DNA from 2 places in the Pseudoalteromonas sp. SR43-5 genome. Region 2 is predicted to be linked to the other one. Evidence: predicted binding sites of a transcription regulator. Region 2 holds the regulator's gene; the other holds the start of a gene.

Region 1 (4,198 bases), on a different contig from region 2:
CAATCAACTCAAGATAAATATCCACAATATGTTGATGAAAAATATCAATAGAGGTATTCATAAATTCAGTGCGTTTGCCTTGGTTGCTATAATAATATATGTTAGACATTATGTAAGCTTGGAAATATTTAAATGAGCCTTGTACGAGCCAGAAAGTCATTTCGTCTTTATTCTGTATTTCTAAAAGCATTTTATTTTGAGCTAAAAATGCGGACGAAAGATTCTCCCTAGTATCAAAGTAAATAGAAGTAAAGCTGAGAAGTTGCTCTAAAGTATGCTTTGTTTTTAATTGGACATCGTTTATTTGTAACAATACATCACTCACCGCTAGACCCTTTGAAGATGAAGCATTGCAGAGAAGCTCTTTTACTTTGCTATTTTTATCTATTAATTTTTTGCTTATTTTAACATCTGTTATGTCTTTTGCTTCCGTATTTTGAATAAAGGCGCCATCTGAAGTATTAAATGCTTTTACATGTGTTTGTTCTTGTAACAGTAATTCAACATTAGATTTAGATGAATCGAAAGTATTTGTTGTTCCGACCCTGTCCCTAAAATTCCCTTTGACATATCTTTCATTTTTCATTAAACCATCAAAACGTTCTTTATGTTTGAAGTCTTTATCGAAAAAAATACTATGCTTTGAGTGATGGTACTTTTCAGAAACAAAACCAAAATCCATTCCAATAAAGTACAATAACTCAAAACCTAACTCTACAGCGACGGCCACTGCGGCATTTGTCACTGTAGGGTTTGTATAAAAAGGCCTTGAGTATTTTGACTCTTTATCTAACCCTTTAATTAAACATCCTCCAGCATCGTTAACTTTATTTAAAAGAAAAGCAGCCTTAAAGCGAGATAATATTCCATGATATACAGTATTTAATGCAATGATATTTAAATCATTTAACTTAATATTTACTTCATCCGTTCTCTCAACAACCCTTACAAATTCGTCTAATATAGCAACTCGCTCCATCTCAATATGCATATCAGGCTTGATATCATTAACTAGCAGCGCCTTTAAAGCGGTACCACACGAAATGATTATAATATCCTCTTTATTGGCTTTTAAAAAATCAATTGCTAAGTCAAGTGACGGTCCATTAGCAACAATAAATACCGGCGCCTCTTTTATACAATTCTTAAACGTATTTGCTTTCTTTAAAACTGGGAATTGCAACTTCAGATTAGATATGGTGTGAGAAATACCAATAATCTCATCTTCAAAAAAACCCCACCCACTATGCCACCTATGAGCAACTTCTTTTATTTTTTCAGCTACCTTATCCATTAAAGGGCTATCGTAATGCTTGAAGAAATACATTAAACTTAAGTTAAAATGACCCTGCTTATTTAACAGCGTGGATATTTCATTTACAGCATTATACTCGTTACCACCAATACATAATGAAAAAGTCCCGCCTTGATTAGTACAATGTTCAAATAGAGGCCTAAGTTCAACACAATGTAACATTGCATAAAAAACAGCATTATTTGGTTCAAATAAAAAAACATTTAATAACTTTTTTTTCCGAATTAACTCTTCTATTTGATACCCTAATCCAGCTCCAAAGAAGCAAATGAAATCTAAACGTTCCTCATTGGTAGGTTTCGGTAACTCACTCCCTACAGCTTCTACCCGGTTATTATAAATCTTCTTAAGTACAGTAGAATGTTTAAAATGATTATGTTCATCTGATTCATGTGCGATACCGTAATGATGATATGCAGGTTCTTGTAAAAACAACTCAACTTGCTTTACAGCTAATTCACTTGGTGGCTCTCTATAAGTAAATTCATTATTATTAATTAAATTCACTTGCCCGAATTCATCTAAAGCAACGCCTAAATTTTCCACCTCAAAATTCTTAAAAGTATTATAAACATTTGGCATTTTTTCTTTTAATAGTTCTAAATTGGATATCAATGTCGCTTTAAGAATCATTTTTTGGAGCTCTAAATTAGTAGTATCCACAACAACCTCTCCTTTAGTATGTATTACACGCCAGCTATGCGATATGAAAAGCCAGAATATTAAGCATTTTATAGGCCAACGTTACAAGCTGAGTTACATTGACATGGAAATAACTTTTTTATTTTTTTAAACTTTAACTAATATAAACTAAAGAATATAGTTTAATAGCCGATACATATAAGATTAGTGGCACTCAATTTGCTTGGTTATCTTCACAAGTATATTTTATTTAGGATTATCTTCATGGCTCACGTATCATTAAAAAAATACGGTCAAGTTCGTGCTAGCAGCATTGCCGAAATGGCCCCTTACGAACAAATAAACCTTATATTCAGTAATATCATCGGTCGCTTAGCAGCAACTAAAGGGTTTATTGAGCGCAAAGAAATACAAAAAAAAGGTGAAAATATTTCGGCCTGTGTTTTATTATTTGGTGCACTGCAAGACGCACTTAATTTAGAAGTAGAACAAGACCCTAGTATTTCTAACAATTTATTGGCACTGTACGACTACTGCCAACGCCGTTTAACGCAAGCGAACATAAACAACGATATTGAAGCAATTGTGGAAGTATCAAGTATTGTTAAAGAAATTAAAGAAGGCTGGGATAACATTCCACTAGATCAACGCAGCCCTGCGGTTTAATTTAAATTATGGACTCGCCAACATCTTCAGAGCCACTAACCAACTACTCTGAGCTCATACAAACGTTGCTTAGTAATATTGAAGTGTTAGTAAATGATGATAATGCAGATGAAGCTCAGCCTCTTTTAGACACTTTAAATGTTGAACTAAAGCAATGGTGCGAAAGCAGCGACGGCCCAAGTGCAGAGCAATTAGAATTAATTCAGCTTCGTATAAATACCATTTTAGTAAAAGCGAATAGTGCAAAAAACGAGTCATCTAAAGCTATTATTAAACATAAAAAATCAGGTAAGGCGATTAAAGCTTATAAAGCAAGTCGCTAAAATCTACTCAAATAGAAAACACAAAAAAACCGTTTTAAATAACGGTTTTTTTATGCTTTCTTAATTTAGCTATTAATTTAATATTACATTTATCTACTAAGAGTTATCTCTTACTACGCCTGGCATATTCTCTAATTGAGCTTGAACATAACTGCTGGTGTTATTAAGGCTCGCCACTAATAAATCCATCGCATTATATTGAGCATATAATCGAGAAGATAGCGACTCCATTTTACTGGCAAGATCCAAGCGATCATCATCTAAATCGTCTAGCTGATTTGTTTTACTGTCTATTCGGTTTTGAATAATGCCGTCAGAATCTGTATAAAAGCTCATTAGCTCATCAAAAGACTGCGCAAAACCATCATCGTCATCACCAACAAAAAACTGCTGCACTAAATTTACATCTGCATCTATTTGCTCATCGAGTGTTTCTGTATTTAGCGTTAAAACACCGTAGCGGTCTGTTTCGACACCTAATTGCGAAAGTGATAACGAATTACCATCGCCTAAATCAACTGATTCCGTTATTTCACTTCGAAGCTTTGACATAACACCACGAAGTAGTGAGTCACCAGCCATAACACCTGCGCCATCCGCACTCGATGCACCCAAGTTATTACTAAGCTCTAACAACTCATTGTAGCTACTGATAAAACTATTTAAACCTGTTTTAATATTATTATTATTTTCGGTAATTGATATGTCGCTTATGTCGTCGTCGGTATCGTGCGGTTTTTTAGCTGTTATATCCACGCCATCAATCACGTTACTAAATTCATTAGTGTTGCTTGATACCGTCAACGTACCATCAATTGTTATTTGTGCATTTTGAGCAGCGTTAACTTGTGTTAAATTAGTTGTGTGGTTAGCAGGGTCTGCGTCTGATACATCATAAGCTAATCGAGATAACCCGCCTGTATCAGTATTATTACCGTCATCGTCTTGTACGGTAATTGTAATTGCGTTGTCTTCGCCGGTTTCTTTACTAGTGAGCACTAAATGCTGACCGGTATCACTCGTGACTATAGTTGCCACAACAGAGTCATTACTATCACTGCCAGTAAAAGGGCCGTTATTAATTTGGTCTCGTAAATCTTCTAACGTGTTTGTAGCCGATAAAACAGTAGAGAAACTATTTGCACCAGAACCGATTGTAATTACGCCAGCTCCAATTGCCTCGTCTGCTGCAAATGCAGGGGAAGATAACTTATGAGCTTGTGCTAATGCGTCTACTTTTACATTGTAACTG
Region 2 (4,198 bases):
TTATTAATTGCCACAGGTAGCCCTGCGCACTTTGAAGAAAAGCAATCAGACGGCACGACTATGAGCGCCAGTGCTGACGAAGTACGTTATGATGTATCTAAGCGTTTTTTAACGCTTGTTGGTAATGCACAAGTTTCGCAAGCCGGACAAAAAATAAATGCTAAAAGTATTACCTACGACATAGAGCAGCAGCTCATCAGTGCCGAAAAAGATGAAAACTCAACTGACCGCGTTCACACAATTTTAGTACCGATCGAAACTAAAAAAAGTAAAAAAGGCGATAAAGGTCAACCATGAGCACATTAAAAGCAGAACTATTAGCAAAAAGCTATAAAGGTCGTGAAGTTGTAAAAAACGTCGGCCTTGAAGTACAAGCTGGCAGTATAGTTGGCTTACTTGGCCCTAACGGTGCTGGTAAAACAACGACTTTTTATATGATTGTAGGGCTTGTTCCTAGCGACAAAGGTAAAATATCTATTGATGATAACGATATTACTCTTTTACCTATGCATAGTCGTGCTAGATTAGGCATAGGCTACTTACCACAAGAGTCATCGATTTTTAGAAAGCTGACTGTTTATCAAAACTTAATGGCCATTTTAGAAACGCGCAAAGAACTAAATAAACAAGCCAGAGAAGACACGCTCAATAACTTATTAGATGAATTTAGCATACAACACATTCGTGATAGCCAAGGTATGGCATTATCGGGGGGAGAACGTCGTCGTGTAGAAATAGCACGAGCGCTGGCAGCAGATCCTAAATTTATATTACTGGATGAACCGTTTGCCGGTGTTGACCCTATTTCGGTATTAGATATAAAGAAAATAATAGAACATCTTAAAAATCGTGGGATTGGTGTATTAATTACCGACCATAACGTAAGAGAGACCCTTGATGTTTGTGAAAAAGCCTACATTGTTTCTCATGGGGAGCTGATTGCATCAGGTACTCCAGAACACGTATTAAATGATAAAACAGTACGCGATGTTTACTTAGGCGAGCAATTTAGGCTGTAACATTTACGCCATGTCTTTAAGCATCTGCTAGTATTAATTATAACAACATAAAAGGATTGTTAGAGATACATGAGGCAATCACTACAGCTGCGCATGGGCCAGCAACTTACAATGACTCCACAGTTGCAACAAGCTATTCGTTTGTTGCAACTCAGTACATTGGATCTCCAGCAAGAAATACAAGAAGCTCTCGACAGTAATCCACTATTAGAGGTTGAAGAGGCAGACTATTCCGAAGACGCTGCTGGTAAAAACGAGCAAAAAGCTGATACCGATGACATAACTGTTAGCGCATCTGCTGATGATGCTCCGAGCGAATACGAACAAGATACTGGTGAAGCACTTGCAAAAGACACGCTAAGTGACGACATGGCTATGGATGTCAGTTGGGATGAGTACATGAGTGCCGCTCCTGCAGCCTCATCAGGTCCAATGCCTGAAGACGAATCAATATACCAAGGCGCCTCTACTGAAACGCTCCATGAGTATTTAATGTGGCAATTACAACTAACGCCATTTAGCCCTACAGACGAAGCTATTGCTATTGCTATTGTAGAAGCTGTCGATGATTCAGGTATTTTAACACTAAGCTGCGAAGAGATTTTAGAAAGCTTTAATCAAGAAAACGAAGATGATAACGAAGTCGAACTTGATGAAATTGAAGCGGTATTAAAACGCATCCAACTGTTTGATCCTGTTGGTATTGCTGCACGTAGTTTACAAGAGTGTTTGTGTATTCAGCTTAATCAATTTGATAAAGAAACACCTTATATTAATGAAACGAAAATGATTTTAACCGAGCATATTGATCTATTAGCAGCTCGCGACTATCGTACATTAATGAAAAAAACTAAGCTCAAAGAAGAAGAGCTTAAAGAAGTAATGACACTAATACATACTCTCAACCCAAAACCTGCAGATACTATTGTAAGGGAAGAATCTGAGTATGTTATTCCTGATGTGTCAGTTAAAAAAATTAAAGGCCGCTGGGTTGTCGAATTAAACCCAGATAGCATGCCTAAAATTCGTGTTAATAGCCAATACGCAGCAATGTCTCGCACTGTAAAATCAAGTGGCGACAGCCAGTTTATTCGCTCACATTTACAAGAAGCTAAATGGTTTATTAAAAGCTTAGAAAGTAGAAACGACACGCTATTAAAAGTTACTAATTGTATTGTTAAGCAACAACAAGGCTTTTTTGAACATGGCCCTGAAGCCATGAAACCAATGGTTTTAAATGATGTTGCTGAAATGGTAGAAATGCACGAATCGACAATTTCTCGCGTAACTACTCAAAAGTACATGCATACACCCCGTGGTATATTTGAGCTTAAATATTTTTTCTCAAGCCATGTAAGTACTGAAAACGGTGGTGAATGTTCATCTACAGCAATACGTGCGCTTATCCGAAAATTAATCGCAGCAGAAAACTCAGCAAAACCATTGAGTGATAGCAAAATAGCGGATATATTGGCTGAGCAAGGAATTAAAGTAGCGAGACGTACAATCGCAAAATACCGCGAATCTCTTGCTATTCCACCGTCAAATCAGCGTAAAAGTCTGATTTAAGACGCTAAACTAAGAGGGTAATGCTTATGCAACTAAACTTAACTGGTCGTCACGTAGAATTAACCGATTCACTAAGAGACTATATTAATACTAAATTTGCGAAGCTTGAAAGACACTCTGATCATATTAATAATGTTCATGTCATTCTCGATGTAGAAAAATTAAATCAAAAAGCAGAAGCCACAATACACGTAAGCGGTGCTGAGCTATTTGCCTCTACAGAACATCAAGATATGTATGCCGCTATTGACTCGTTGATCGACAAGCTCGATCGCCAAGTAATCAAACACAAAGAGAAGCTTGCTCGACACTAATATGATGAAATTAAGTTCACTTATATGCCAGGACTGCAGCAAAGCTGCGGTCCTTTTTAATAGCAAAAAAAGAATTTTAGAGTTCATTAGCGAACTTGCTCACGACAAACTTCCGTATTTACCGCAACAAGATATTCTTAATGCTTTAATGAGCAGAGAGAAATTAGGTAGTACAGGTATAGGACGTGGCATTGCTATTCCTCATGGAAGAATGAGCGGTGCAGAAGAGCCTTTGGCTTTAGTGCTCGTTAGCGAAACTCCAATAAACTTTGATGCAATCGATAATCGCCCTGTTGATATTTTTGTCGCACTCATCGTACCAGATGGCGATAACCAGCAGCACTTAAAGACTCTAGCAACCATTGCTGATAAACTAAACAACAAAGATTTTTGTAAACAGTTACGCAGTGCAAAATCTGATACTGAGCTTTACCAAGTTATTGTCGATCAATCATAGTTTTATAAAGGGTGTTAAATGGAGTTAATTATCATAAGCGGCCGTTCTGGTTCTGGAAAGTCGGTTGCTTTGCGCGTTGTAGAAGATTTAGGTTATTATTGCGTAGATAATATTCCAGTAAACCTACTACCTTCATTAGTTCGCAGTGTGTCTGATAGCTACGATAAAATTGCTGTTAGCATAGATGTGCGCAACATACCTAAAGAACAAGATGAATTTAACGATATTCTTGAATACTTACCAGGCTTTGCAAACCCTACGTTATTTTATTTAGATAGTGACGATCAGACATTGATCAAACGCTTTTCTGAAACACGCAGATTACACCCACTATCAATAGACTCGTTGCCTCTTGATTTAGCCATCAAAAAAGAAAAAGAATTACTTGATGTATTAACCACTCGCGCCGACTTTATGATAGATACGACTGATTTAAGTGTTCATCAACTCGCTGAATCTATTCGTGAAAAGATTTTAGGTAAAAAAGATAAGCAACTGATTGTCACATTTGAATCATTTGGTTTTAAACACGGTATACCAAAAGAAGCAGACTACGTATTTGATGCACGCTTTTTACCAAATCCACACTGGGAACCAGAGTTGAAGCCTTTAAATGGGTTAGATCAACCGGTTAAAGACTATTTAGCTAATCACAGCATAGTGCAAAAATTCACATGGCAAATTCAAACATTTGTACAAACGTGGTTACCGCATTTAGAACGAAATAACCGCAGTTATTTAACCATTGCTATTGGGTGTACAGGTGGGCAACATCGCTCTGTGTATTTAGCGCAAACTATCGGTGAAAGTTTTGCAATGACACATCCCAATGTAAAAAT

The links. The regulator sigma-54, encoded in region 2, starts transcription at its own class of promoters, with help from an activator protein. The targets are predictions, from matches to a motif close to GTTGGCACGNNNNTNGNNT.
Region 1: fliS (flagellar export chaperone FliS) is a predicted target of sigma-54. The motif match lies at 2,164-2,182, and genes of this name have one in related genera.

Annotation. Positions count from the first base shown of each region.
Region 1 is NZ_JACJEA010000011.1:96,393-100,590, forward strand. It holds gene H5090_RS08625 (6-hydroxymethylpterin diphosphokinase MptE-like protein) at 1-1,978, opposite strand, end outside; gene fliS (flagellar export chaperone FliS) at 2,222-2,623, shown strand; gene H5090_RS08635 (hypothetical protein) at 2,632-2,946, shown strand; gene fliD (flagellar filament capping protein FliD) at 3,043-4,198, opposite strand, start outside.
Region 2 is NZ_JACJEA010000001.1:111,543-115,740, forward strand. It holds gene lptA (lipopolysaccharide transport periplasmic protein LptA) at 1-297, shown strand, start outside; gene lptB (LPS export ABC transporter ATP-binding protein) at 294-1,019, shown strand; gene H5090_RS00560 (RNA polymerase factor sigma-54) at 1,089-2,588, shown strand; gene hpf (ribosome hibernation promoting factor) at 2,615-2,902, shown strand; gene ptsN (PTS IIA-like nitrogen regulatory protein PtsN) at 2,907-3,359, shown strand; gene rapZ (RNase adapter RapZ) at 3,378-4,198, shown strand, end outside.